DNA from 3 places in the Staphylococcus sp. 11262D007BW genome. Region 1 is predicted to be linked to each of the others. Evidence: riboswitches for the same ligand, from Rfam matches in the RefSeq annotation. Region 1 holds a riboswitch; each other region holds the start of a gene.

Region 1 (4,639 bases):
AACTTTTACTGGGGTCGCTTCAACGATTACAAAGGAAATCGTTGACCCATTTACATTGAGTAATGGCATGGTTGTTGTATTGGCAGCGATATTAGTAGCCATAGTATGGAATTTAGTGACGTGGTATTATGGTATACCTAGTTCGTCATCTCACGCTTTAATTGGTGCGATTGCCGGTGCTGCGATTGCTTCAGCAGGATCATTTGGCGTACTACATTATCAAGGTTTTACTAAGATTATCCTTGTATTGTTACTTTCTCCTGTTATCGCATTTATTGTCGGTTTTATCATTTATTCAATTGTTAAAAGGATATTTAAAAATGCAAATTTAACACGTACGAATCGTAATTTCCGTATTTTTCAAATTTTCACTGCATCTCTACAATCATTTTCTCATGGTACAAATGATGCGCAAAAATCAATGGGGATTATTACGATGGCATTAATTGTAGCGAACCTACAATCAAGTGTTGAACCTGCGCTATGGGTTAAAGTAGCCTGTGCGTCAGCTATGGGATTAGGTACAGCGATTGGTGGATGGAAGATTATTAAAACAGTGGGCGGTAATATTATGAAGATTAGACCAGCGAATGGTGCTTCAGCAGACTTAGCTTCAGCGCTCACAATTTTCACAGCATCATGGTTACACTTTCCATTATCAACAACACACGTTGTATCCTCTTCAATTTTAGGTGTAGGCTCAGCAAATCGAATTAAAGGTGTACACTGGAATACAGCGAAACGTATGATCGTTACATGGGTCATTACTTTACCTATTACTGCTTTAATTGCAGCTATCTTTTATTTGATTTTAAATATCTTTTTATAATAGTACTCGAGCGGTTAGTGAACAATCACTGGCCGTTTTTTTTTATACAAAAAGAAGCAAGGTAACACTTCAAGTGAACCTTGCTTCTTTCGATGACTAAGGACGATTAATTTAATAATGTGTCATATTTCAAGAGGTTGGGACTCCTAATCGGTTCCCTAAAGCATTCATACTTTATATCATAGCCTCTTATATTAATGAATGTAGTTATATGATGAAGCAACTGATGCTGGAATTGTGCGATAGCCTACTTCACCTGGTGGTGTGCTATAGTTCATTTCTGATACTAAGATACTACCATCACTATTAACGCGTTCAACGTAAGCTACGTGACCTACTGGACCTTCGTAAGTTTGCATAATTGAACCTGCGCTAGGGTTATGGTCTACTGTGTAACCATCTCCTGCAGCATTGTCTGCCCAGTTTTCAGCATTGTACCAATAAGTGCTGATTGGTTGACCAGTTTCTGCACGACGATTAAATACGTGCCAAGTACATTGTCCCCAGTCGTACAAGTTTTGGTGATTAAATGTAGGTGAACCACTACCTGATGTAGATGGTGCGTTCTCTGCGCCATTTGGACCTGCATCAATTGAAGGTGCAGTTGTGTTATCTGAACCACTTGGTATTGTTAATGTTTGTGAAGGTGCCACTAAATAACCATTTAAGTTGTTAGCATTGATGATATCTTGTGGTGTAACACCGTAATTAGCAGCAATGATGTCCAATGTTTCACCAGTTTGAACAACATGCGTTTCTCCTAAGCTTGGCGCTGTTGCAGTAGCAGTCGTTGTTGTTGATTGCGTAGACTGGTCAGCTGCGCCACCGCCGCCACCAATTGTTAAAACTTGTCCTGGAAAGACCATATTTGATGTTAAATTGTTTGCCTGCTTAATTTCATCTACAGACATATTATACTGTTGCGAAATACTCCATAAAGATTCGCCTGATTGAACAGTATGTTGTGTTGAAGCATCAGCATCATGTTGAGTTAACAATGCTGCCGCTCCAGAAGTAACGGTTAATGCAAAAGTTAATTTTTTCAAAGTAATGCCTCCTTAGCCATTTGCTTGTCTTTTCTAAAATATTCAAATCAATTTTAACAAAAATAGAGTTATTTGTGGGGGTTGTTACGAACATGTAATATTGTGATAAATGATTTCAAAAATTGAAGATATGAACAGATGTGATAAAATAAGTACTTTTAGAGATTCGTCTAAATTTACTTTGTAAGAATGTTAAAATGTTTGTAATATTAATTTTGATATTTTATCCTAAAATCAGTATAAAGGGGTGAGCAATGAGTGGCGGATACAAAGCATTCACAACGTTTTGGACAAGTGTGGTTATTTTTTACTTATTATTGGATTATCTTTGGTATTGGTGTCTATTTAGGACAATTCTTAGCCGTGGAATGGCGAAAACCTTTATCCATTGGACTCCTTATTTTAATTTTAATCACAATGTTTGTGCAGCGCGCACGTTTTAGTGGCTTAATTATGTCACATATTTATACGATTATCTCCGGATTGTTATCTTTTGCTACTTTTACTTATGCGATTCAAGATCTTGGAACAGCTGATTTCATTAGAAATATTATCTTAGCAATCTCCGGATTTATTGCATTTGGTATTATAGGTTATTTTGTTATAAAAGATGCAGCAAGTATGGGAAAATACTTGTTTGTGACGTTAATTGCGTTAGTCATTGCGAGTTTAATAGGATGGTTTGTGCATAATCCAATTTATCACACAATTATCGTTGTGGTTGGTTTATTACTATTTTTATTATATACTTTATATGACTTTAATCGAATGAAGCATGGACGATTTTCCCCTAGAGAGATGGGTTTTAATTTATTCTTAAACCTATTTCGTATCATACGTTATGTGTTAAAATTAGCACGTATCGTTAAAAAATCACAGTAATAATTGAATAAGATTTACCACTGGAAGTGCCTTTTTTAAGGGCTGAGATTGAAATGTATTTCAAAATTCCCGAACCTGATCCAGTTCATACTGGCGTAGGAAAGTGGCGATGACTTAGAGTAGCTACTTTTCTTTAGTATGAGGAAAGTAGCTTTTATTTTTGTAAAAGGATGTTTGCCTATGCTGTTAGCAGTTACCCCTTATGAACCATTAAATCATACACATCAAGGTCATTTATGTGAGATTGAACCACTTATCGATGGCGTACTATTGAGGACGCCAATGACGCAACATGATATCAAGCGTTGGATTGAAGAAATCACTGCACGTGGCTTTCCTAAAGAGAAACTCATTATACATTCAGACATTGATCTGGCTTTAATGATGCATATTCATCGCATTCACTTCAGTCAATATGATGAAAAAGTGAAAAGTATTAAAACGACATACCCTCAGTTTGTGGTCAGTATGTCAGTTCATAATGTTGAGGCCATTCAATATGCACAACAGTATGAGGTTGATTTTGGATTATTTGGGCACTTATTTCCAACCCCATCAAAACCTAACCAATCCCCGAGAACGGCTGAAGAGATTGATCATGCGTTAGCCACAACATTACCGCTAGTCGCAATAGGTGGTATTAATGTAACGACAGTGTCGAATGTGCCTACTCACTTTTCAGGGATTGCATGTATTGGCGCTCTATTTAATCGCCCGTACAACGAAGTACAGCAATTATCGGAACAATGGAGAAAAAGGAGGTCATAATATGAAAGTTATTGTTAACGGAGAAGTAAATGAATTTCAAGAAGGGACAACGATTCAAGATGTCCTAACGCATTTTGATATTGATGCTAAACGTATGGCTGTAGAACAAAATGCAGCTGTCGTTAAGCGTGCGGATTGGGCGCATACACCCATCAGAGAAAATGATCGATTAGAACTATTAGAATTTGTAGGAGGCGGATAATATGTTTAAAATTGGAAATCTAACATTTAATTCAAGACTCTTTTTAGGAACAGGTAAGTTTGACAATGAATCAGTTCAGGAAGCAGCGATTAAAGCTTCAGAAACAGAAGTCCTTACTTTTGCGGTAAGACGCATGAGTTTATATGATAAAGATTTACCTAATCCATTAGCGAATGTGGATTTAGACCAATTTATCACTTTTCCAAATACAGCAGGTGCTAAATCTGCAGAAGAAGCCGTACGTATCGCTGAGTTAGCAAATGAAGCAGGCGTCTGCGATATGATTAAAGTAGAAGTAATCGGTGATGATGACACATTATTGCCTGATCCATTAGAAACATATAAAGCATGCGAAATTTTATTAGAAAAAGGCTACATTGTATGTCCTTATATTTCAGATGATGTCGTTTTAGCTAAACGTTTAGAAGCGTTAGGGGTTCATGCGATTATGCCACTTGCGTCACCAATCGGCACAGGCCGTGGTATCGTTAATCCATTAAACTTACGCTATATTGTCGAAAAAAGTAATGTCCCTGTCATTGTGGATGCAGGCATTGGCTCAGCAAAAGATTGTGCTAAAGCAATGGAATTAGGTGCAGATGCGATTTTACTTAATTCTGCAGTGTCACGTGCCAAAGATCCTGTAAAAATGGCAGAGGCGATGAAAAAAGGTATTGAAGCAGGTCGCTTAAGTTATGAAGCAGGACGTATTCCTATTAAATACAATGCGGTACAATCTAGTCCATCTGAGGGGTTAGGTTTTCTTTAATGAATCGTTATGATAGACAAATTAAATTCCCACATTTTGGCGAAGCGGGTCAACAACAATTAGGTCAGTTACACGTACTTGTTATGGGCGTGGGTGCACTAGGTAGTGGTATCGCTGAACAAATTGTTAGAAGCGGTGTTAAA
Region 2 (4,639 bases), 1.9 Mb from region 1:
CGTTTTTAGTAAATGAATGCACATCCGTTTGATAACTTTCATTTGTAAGTGTGCTCGGTTTCGCTTTTTTCGCAAATAAACATGGCACTTTAAAACGATGCGCGACCATAATCGCAGGCGCAATACCTGAAGCCTCTATAGTTAAAATTTTAGTAATACCTTTTGATTCAAAATAATGATGAAACGTTTGGCTCACATCATCCATTAACATTGGATCAATTTGATGATTTAAAAAGCCATCTACTTTTAAGATGGTTTCATCGATTACGACGCCATCTTCTAACACTTTCTCTCTTAGGCGATGCACAAGCGTACCTCCTCTATCTCTAATCACTCATTTTGATTTAATCTGAACTAAACTTAAAAAATAAAAAAAGAGCTAGACGATTGATCCATATTAAGCAAAAGCACATAAAACCTTATTAACATTGATAAGGTTACCATCGCACTTTTCCCTAACATGTCGACTTCAGTGGTTCCCCACCTCAGTACAAACTCATTCGTCCTAGCCCTTTTGAGCAATCATCATACAATTGTTGAATCGCAGTTATTCTTTTCATAATCTATGCTATATAGCACTTATTGAGATTGATCAATGACTTCAGCATAGTTGTTATTTAATATTAGCGTCATACAAGATGTATTCATTACTCATAGTCATATCGTTTAGGGCGACATGGTAGAAACTTCTAAAGCCATATTCTTCAGATTATATGAGTGTCTAAATTATTAACCGATAATAGCAAATTTGTCAGAAAAGCGCAATACGTCGTGTTAAATTGATTATTTTCAGAAATTTAAGTCTTGTCATCGGATTTCATTCCATTAATTTAATATACTCATCGTTTGAAATTAATGAAAAAGGGTATTTAATAAAAGAATATGCAATCAAGGGGGCGTTATCAATGACTAAATATGAAGTCACTCGTAGCGAAGATGAAGCAATCAAAACTGTAAAATCATTTTTAAATGGCGGCTATGATGAAAATGAAATCGTAGTCGTTAGCAAAGAAAAATTAGAAACTGATTATTTTAAAGACTCAGAGATTCAACATACATCAACTAAAGGAACATTTAGTGATAAATTTATGAGCTTTTTTATCGGTGAAGATGCTGAAGAAGCTGTCTTAACACGTTTTGATTTTAGCGAAGAAGAAAAAGAAGATTTAAAACAAGACATTCGTGACAAAAAAATTATCGTTATCGGTGATAAATACGACGTTCAAAACGGAGAGTTTTCTAATCACACACCTTCTAAAAATAAAGATAAGCACGCTCCAACAGAACACAAAGGTGACATCGAATAACGTAATCATCTCACCAAATATCATGCGCACTGAAGTACATCACACTTCAGTGCGCTTTTTTAGTAGATTGGAACACCATCAATCGATTATCCAGAACATAAGCGCTTTATGTCCTAGCCCCGTGCTATATCTATATAAATTGAATATGCTATACTGAACAACAAGCACAACCAACCACTAAAGGAGGGGATGTTATGGAGTTTGTTCAAATTAAATCAACTCAAGATCCTTGGTACAAACCTGCATTAGCCTTTTATCAAGGAAAGTTAGACCCACTAGTTACGGAAGATGAATCGGTTTTTGTTCAATCTTTAAAAACAGAAAAAACACAACATGACTATGTGTTTTTAGTAGGTATCGAAGAAGACAAAGTAGTAAGTTTTGCGACAGCACACTATGAAGCCACAACAAATGCAGGGTTTATCATTTATTTACTCGCACAACCTGGGGATCAATGTGAGCATTACTTAGCAGAAACACTTTCAGAAGTGAAAAAAGGGGTTAACCGTTTAGCCAACCAGTTACACGGTCGAGAAGTCAATTTCTTCATGTTCGAGTCAACTTTTGAATCGCCTAATGTAGACAATGATACAGCAAGCGATATTGCTTTTAGACGTCGTTTTTTAACACATCGTGGGTTTGAAAAACAAACAGAACTCAATTATATTCAACCTTCACTCGACCGCAACGGTAAACCTGTACCTTTAGATTTATACATCAAATCAAACATTCCATTAACTAAAGATATCTATGCTACGAGTATCAAATCATGCTATATCTTAAAATATGTATTTGCTAATCGTCTACCGCGTAAAATCATCTATCCACTACTTGTGAAGATGGACTTAAGCAAAGATATCAAGATCTAACCTCTTGAAATCAAGCTATAAAGCCGTTACAATTAAGTAAAGGTCAGACTTCCGGCACTCTGAATTCACTCTGCCGTGAGTCTAAAACACATGAAAGGAACGTACAATTATGCTAACAAAGGAGTTTGCTGTCAAAACAGGCTTAAGCGAAAAACAAGTTCGCAAAATTGTTCAGCATCTTGAAGAAAGAGGTTATCAATTACAAAAAACGGAATATCGTGGCCGTGAAGCAACTGATTTCCAAGACGAAGATGTCGAGTTATTCCAAGAAATTGCTGAACGTGTTGGACGTACAAATAGCTACGAATTAGCTTTTGAAGAGCTTGAAAAAGAAAAAGACTTTTTACACGTTATTGTTAAAGACGACCAACAACAATTACCGAGTGACCAACAAGTACCTCAATTGGTTAATGAATTACGTCATGAAATTAATCAAATGCGTGAAGAACGTCAAATGTTAGGTCAAATGGTCTCACAAGTTCATCAACAACAAGAAGAGTTAAAGGCATTACATAACAAACTTAATGACCAACTCGAAACAAGCAATCAATCTTTAGCAACATTAACAGAAGCGCAAAAACAACAAACAGAACAAATGCAACAAACACAACAAAGCATTGAATCTCAATCTAAACAACATCAAGCATTAGCACATACGATTGAACGTAACGAGAAAAAAGGCTTTTTACAACGTTTATTCGGCGGCTAATACGGAATTATGTACATTCATCTCAATTAAATATAATGCTAGGGGTGCTCGAGGTGAGCTGAGAAAGTCCAATCTTAACTCTTTGAACCTGAATTGGTTAGAACCAACGAAGGGAAGCAACTGAACTTTTAGTATCATTCAATAAACGACTCAATTTCAATCATACATTAACCTCCTGCACCCTAATCATGGCAGGAGGATTTTTTATGTTACAAACAGTTATTATCGGCGCAGGTGTCATGGGACTTTCTATCGCCAGAAACCTCAAAGCAACAAACCGTCATATTCACATTATCGACCGCTCTACCCCACGTATGAACGCATCTTATGCTGCAGGGGGTATGTTAGGTGCTCAAAATGAATTTTTCGAAGATACCCCTCTTTATAGACTTGCTATGAAAAGTCGCGCAATGATGCCTGAAGTGGCACATCAATTACAACACGAGTCAGGCATTGACATAGAGTATCAAAAATACGGTCTCATCAAAGTTGCGTCATGTGCAGAACATTTAACATCTTTACATCAACAACTAACCTTTTTAGAATCCCAAGATCACACGATTAAGGCTTTATCATCGTCTGAAATGGTACGACGCTTCCCAGAACTAGATGTATCACAAAGCGCAGCATTTAAGATACAAGATGACGGTCAAATCAATGCCAACCTCTATACACAAGCTTTAATTCAGTCTGTAGTGAACCAAATAAATACAACGTTACACACACATACTGAAGTGAACGCCATCCACAAAGATAAGGCGTCTTATCGTATTGAAACCACTCAGGGTACGTTTGAAGCTGACGAATTAATTATTGCTGCAGGGGCATGGAGTGGCGAGCTCCTCAAACAACTTCATATCCAACTACCCACACATCCGGTTAAAGGTGACGTCAAGTTAGTAGAATCTGACGACACACGCTTAAAAGAAACGGTCTTTAACGTGAATGGTTGCTATATCGTACCTAAAAAACCTAATCGTTTTCTTATTGGTGCAACTTCAGAAATAGACAATTGGAGTACGCACTCAAATGATGATAACTTAGCTTGGCTTGATCGTGAAAGTCATCACATGTTGCCATTTTTAAAACAAAGTCGCTTGCTCAAATCATGGACCGGTATTCGACCAATTACGCTAGATGAAACGCCTATTATGGGCGAAGTGGGACCTAACTTGTATGTATCGACAGGCCATTATCGCAATGGCATTCTTCTCTCCCCTATCGTCGGTATATTAATGGCACAATTAATCAATAATGAGCAAAATGCACGTCACATACTTGCTCCTTTTACACCCAATCCATTGAGTATTTAAAAAATAGTCTTGATTTTGTATACGCTTCCTATTATTCTTATAATATAAATCGGAATTAAAGGAAGCGTATCTATGTCTATACTACTTATTATTATTAATTTGGTCATTTTTATCGCAACGATTATCGGTCTTGCAATAATGGCTAAAAAACACGTTAAGTTCCCTAAAAGAGTGTTCCTCGCTCTAGGACTTGGGATTGTTTTAGGATTAATCTTACATCTTGCTTATGGAGCAGACAGTGAAATTACCAACCAAACAACAGAATGGATTAGCATCGTAGGCGATGGTTACATCTCATTACTACAAATGATCGTTATTCCATTAGTGTTTGTGTCAATTGTAGCTGCATTCACTAAAATTGAAATTGGTGAAAAGTTTGCCAAAGTAGGCAGCTTTATTTTTATGTTTTTAATTGGCACAGTAGCAGTTGCTGCTGTAGTG
Region 3 (4,639 bases), 1.6 Mb from region 1:
CATATATTCTAAATAATCTTGCCCTGTTAACCCATATTGAAATATCAATAAGTTAGCTAGAAAAATACCAAATAAAGAAAAACCCCTTAACGCATCTGCCGTATGTATTCGTTTCATTGTATTATGTATCCTTTGCTTAGATTTTATATCACTTATTATAAATAAAATACAGAGTCACTACAATATACATTTTATAATTAATAAAAAGATTAGGATGTTAGATCATTCCCAACATCCCAATCTTTTCGCATTGTATTAATGATAAATTTTACTACCTTGTTCTTTAAACGTTTCAGCCATTTCTTGCATACCTTTAAGCTGTTCTTGGTGCTTACCACGTATATCATGAGAAATACGCATTGAACAGAATTTTGGTCCGCACATACTACAGAAATGAGCTACTTTAGCCGATTCTGCTGGTAACGTTTCGTCATGGAAAGCACGTGCTTTGTCTGGATCAAGGGATAAATTAAATTGATCTATCCAACGAAATTCAAAACGTGCTTTACTGATAGCATCATCACGTTCTGTCGCTCCAGGTAAACCTTTTGCTAGGTCAGCCGCATGCGCAGCAATTTTATAAGTCACGACGCCTTCACGTACGTCTTCTTTGTTTGGTAAACCAAGGTGCTCTTTAGGTGTAACGTAACACAACATCGCTGTACCATGGCTTGCGATTTGTGCCGCACCAATCGCAGATGTAATGTGATCATAAGCTGGTGCAATATCTGTTGTAAGTGGCCCTAACGTATAGAATGGCGCTTCTTTACAATAATAATCTGCAAGGTCTTGGTTTTCTTTAATTTTATGCATTGGAATATGACCTGGTCCTTCAATCATCACTTGTACATCATGTTGCCATGCGATATCTGTTAATTCTCCTAATGTTTTTAATTCCGCAAATTGGCTCTCATCATTCGCGTCATAAATTGAACCAGGGCGTAAACCATCTCCTAGTGAAATCGCAATATCGTATTGTTTTAAAATTTGGCAAATATCATCAAAATGTTCATATAAGAAGCTTTCTTCGTGATGCGCAAGACACCATTGTGCCATGATTGAACCACCACGAGAGACAATACCTGTTAATCGATCGACTGTCATCGGAATATAATGTAAACGCACCCCAGCATGAATTGTAAAATAATCCACACCTTGTTCAGCTTGCTCTATTAGCGTATCTCTAAAAATTTCCCATGTTAAATCTTCAGCCACACCGTCTACTTTTTCTAAAGCTTGATAAATGGGTACCGTTCCGACTGGCACAGGCGCATTACGAATGAGATATTCTCGTGTCGCATGGATATTTTTACCTGTTGATAAATCCATCATCGTATCTGCTCCCCAGTGCGTGGCCCACACCATTTTTTCAATTTCATTTTCAATAGAAGATGACACGGCTGAATTACCAATATTCGCATTGATTTTAACTTGGAAGTTCTTTCCGATAATCATCGGTTCTGATTCAGGGTGGTTAATGTTATTAGGGATAATCGCGCGACCTCTTGCCACTTCCTCACGTACAAATTCCGCTGACACATTTTCACGCGTCGCGATATACTTCATTTCTTTAGTGATCATGCCTTGTTTCGCATAATGCATTTGAGTTACGTTCTTACCTTCTTGGGCACGTCTTGGTTCATAATCAAATGGATGCGTCACAAGATTGCGATGATCTTCTGATTTAAAGCCGTTATCGATAGACTGAATGCGACGGCCTTCGTAACGTTCCGTATCATGACGATCATCAATCCATTGCGTACGAATTTGTGGCAGTCCTCGAGTGACGTCCACTTCATACGTTTCATCATGATAAGGACCGGCTGTATCATAGACAACTACTGGCTCATTATGCGTTGTACCTTGTTCTGTCACAGTGTCCGATAATTCAATTTCGCGAAATGGTACGCGAATATCCTCATCAGCACCTTGCTTATAAATACGTCGACTGGCTGGAAAATTCTTTTTTAATTCAATTTGTTCTTGTTTCATAATTGGCCTCCTTAGTGTGCTAAGAGACCTATGTAGCTGAACGAAAAAAATCGGGACACAAGTCATTGAGATTAAAGCGTTCAAACGCTCTCTCAGACTGACTGTCGTCCCGATCCGATACCTACACGAACATATCTATTTGAATGACACACTGTACTTGTCATGGAAAATGGCATACGCCACACACACTCCAATATACAGTGTTTCACATTTTGTATTCGTTCATCTTTGCTTCCCTACGCTAGTATTATCTAGATCAGGTACAAAGGGTTGAGGTCCAAACCTCTTTCAGCTTACACAAGCACCCCTAGCAGTCTTATATTTAAATGTTACAAATTACATTCTAGCATTAAAGTCTGTTTATGACAAACTGACTTATAAAATTGGTGACACAAGTTTAGCAATAGATTGTTTAAATTTAACCCATTTTGAGCGATTTTCGTAACGTTCGGGTGTTAAACGATCGGATACTTTAAGATCTTCGTTAAAGGCTTTAATTAAATATTGCGCAATATCTTCGTTGTAAATAATACCGTTGATTTCAAAGTTTAATCTGAAACTACGCGCATCCATATTAGCAGAACCTACAGAAGCCACTTCTCCATCAATGACCATCATTTTAGAGTGAATAAAGCCATTTGCGTAAGTATATACATTAACACCATCATACATTAATTGTGCGACCACGGTTAATGTGGCCCAATGTACAAATGGTTTATCTGGTTTATTCGGCACAATAACATGCACATCAACACCCGATTGTGCCGCAATACGTAACGCATTAATAAAGCCAATATCTGGCACGAAATAAGGCGTATGAATGTAGATTGAGTCTTTCGCATTCATAATCATTTTGAGGTAAGCAAACTCAAGTTGTGGCCAAGTACGGTTTGGACCACTTAAACCGATTTGCATAGCTACATTGCCATCTTTACGCGCATTGTCTGGGAAATAACGTTTATCATATTCTAAAGCATCATCTTTTGAAACTTGGGCGTTCCAATCATGGATAAAGCTTAATTGCAGCGCATCCACGCCATCACCTTGAATACGTAAGTGCGTATCTCGCCAGTAACCTAATTTTTCATCAAGTCCTAAGTATTCATCACCAATATTAAAGCCACCCACGTAGCCTAAATCACCATCGATCACTAACGTCTTGCGGTGGTTTCGGTTGTTGACCCTAAAGTTGATAAATGGAATGATTTTCGCATGGAAAAATGGTTCAGCTTTTGCCCCTGCATTGAGTAATCCTTTAAGTCTTGACTTACGCAATTGTTTAGAGCCCACTGCATCATAAAGTAACTTCACTTCTAAACCTTCTCGGGCTTTCTCTTCTAAAATATTTAAAATTTCTGTCCCAAGCCCATCCATATTTAAAATATAGTATTCTATATGAATGTATTTCTTTGCATTACGTAAATCTTCTTTCATTTGATCAAATAAGCGATGTCCGTCTGTAAAAACCTTCACATGGTTATTTTCACTTAAAAAGTTATTCTCTCTGACTAACAATGATTGAACTAAATCAGAATGTTTTTTCACGACATCATTATTCGAGGTGAAATTGTTGTTTTCAAAACTTTCTTTTTGCGACTTCACACGCTCTTTCGCATCATCAATTTCTTTACCACTGACTTCTTGTTGTTTGAGTCGTACAGCACGTCCAAAGAATAAATAGAAGAAGAAACCAAACACAGGCATTATAAATAATAGCAATAGCCATGCCCATGTTGATGTCGCCTCTCGACGGTCTCTTTCCATAAATATAATAATCAATGCTAAAATCACATTAATGACAAAAAAACCGCCTAAAATAATCCGATAAGTTGTAGCGACATTAGGATCAAAAATAAGTTGCATGTCAGTACCTCCTTTTAAATTGGTTCATTTTTAACTTAATATTCACCCTAGCATTTTACATGAATTCTACCCTTTTTTCATTGTTTTCAATTATAATAAAAATAGAATACAACAAAAGGAGAGAATAAAGTGAAACAAATTTATTTTAATCACGACGGTGGTGTCGATGATTTAATTTCCTTATTTTTATTACTACAAATGGATGATGTCAATCTGATTGGTGTCAGTACGATAGGTGCAGACTGTTATGTCGAACCTTCTGAGAGTGCCTCTCGTAAAATCATTAATCGTTTTTCAAGCTATCCGATAGATGTCGCTATTTCTAACGAACGCGGCAAAAATCCATTTCCTAAAGAATGGCGTATGCATGCCTTTTTTATGGATGCATTACCCATATTGAATGAGCGTGTATCGAGTCAATCAACATTGCTTAAAATCCCTGCTTATCAAGACATTATTACTAAACTTAATCAGGCTTCTTCACCAGTCACGCTATTATTTACTGGTCCACTAACAGATTTAGCTAAAGCACTTGAAGTTGATCCAACCATCACACAACATATTGAGCGACTCGTTTGGATGGGCGGTACCTTTTTAGAACGCGGTAATGTAGAAGAACCAGAACACGATGGCACCGCAGAATGGAATGCTTTTTGGGATCCTGACGCTGTTAAACGCGTTTTTGAGACAGACATTCAAATCGATATGGTCGCTTTAGAAAGTACCAATCAGGTTCCCCTCACACTAGCTATCCGTCAAATGTGGGCTGATGAGCGTCACTATG

Evidence for each region. A riboswitch is a leader RNA that binds a small molecule or an ion and turns the genes downstream of it on or off. The one in region 1 is predicted to bind thiamine pyrophosphate.
Region 2: it holds a riboswitch for thiamine pyrophosphate, as region 1 does, so the genes downstream of both, thiO (glycine oxidase ThiO) here and ACEE93_RS01185 (thiamine phosphate synthase) in region 1, are expected to answer to the same signal.
Region 3: it holds a riboswitch for thiamine pyrophosphate, as region 1 does, so the genes downstream of both, thiC (phosphomethylpyrimidine synthase ThiC) here and ACEE93_RS01185 (thiamine phosphate synthase) in region 1, are expected to answer to the same signal.

Annotation. Positions count from the first base shown of each region.
Region 1 covers NZ_JBPWPJ010000001.1:228,580-233,218, forward strand. Annotated here, with positions in the region: gene ACEE93_RS01170 (anion permease) at 1-829, shown strand, start outside; gene ACEE93_RS01175 (LysM peptidoglycan-binding domain-containing protein) at 1,024-1,875, opposite strand; gene ACEE93_RS01180 (Bax inhibitor-1 family protein) at 2,134-2,757, shown strand; TPP riboswitch at 2,770-2,876, shown strand; gene ACEE93_RS01185 (thiamine phosphate synthase) at 2,896-3,525, shown strand; gene thiS (sulfur carrier protein ThiS) at 3,527-3,727, shown strand; gene ACEE93_RS01195 (thiazole synthase) at 3,729-4,496, shown strand; gene ACEE93_RS01200 (ThiF family adenylyltransferase) at 4,496-4,639, shown strand, end outside.
Region 2 covers NZ_JBPWPJ010000001.1:2,170,285-2,174,923, reverse strand. Annotated here, with positions in the region: gene xpt (xanthine phosphoribosyltransferase) at 1-307, opposite strand, end outside; purine riboswitch at 635-737, opposite strand; gene ACEE93_RS10570 (general stress protein) at 906-1,307, shown strand; gene ACEE93_RS10565 (hypothetical protein) at 1,502-2,176, shown strand; gene ACEE93_RS10560 (DNA-binding protein) at 2,286-2,885, shown strand; TPP riboswitch at 2,916-3,017, shown strand; gene thiO (glycine oxidase ThiO) at 3,092-4,198, shown strand; gene ACEE93_RS10550 (L-cystine transporter) at 4,271-4,639, shown strand, end outside.
Region 3 covers NZ_JBPWPJ010000001.1:1,855,611-1,860,249, forward strand. Annotated here, with positions in the region: gene ACEE93_RS09140 (DUF418 domain-containing protein) at 1-117, opposite strand, end outside; gene thiC (phosphomethylpyrimidine synthase ThiC) at 256-1,992, opposite strand; TPP riboswitch at 2,209-2,311, opposite strand; gene cls (cardiolipin synthase) at 2,368-3,855, opposite strand; gene ACEE93_RS09155 (nucleoside hydrolase) at 3,985-4,639, shown strand, end outside.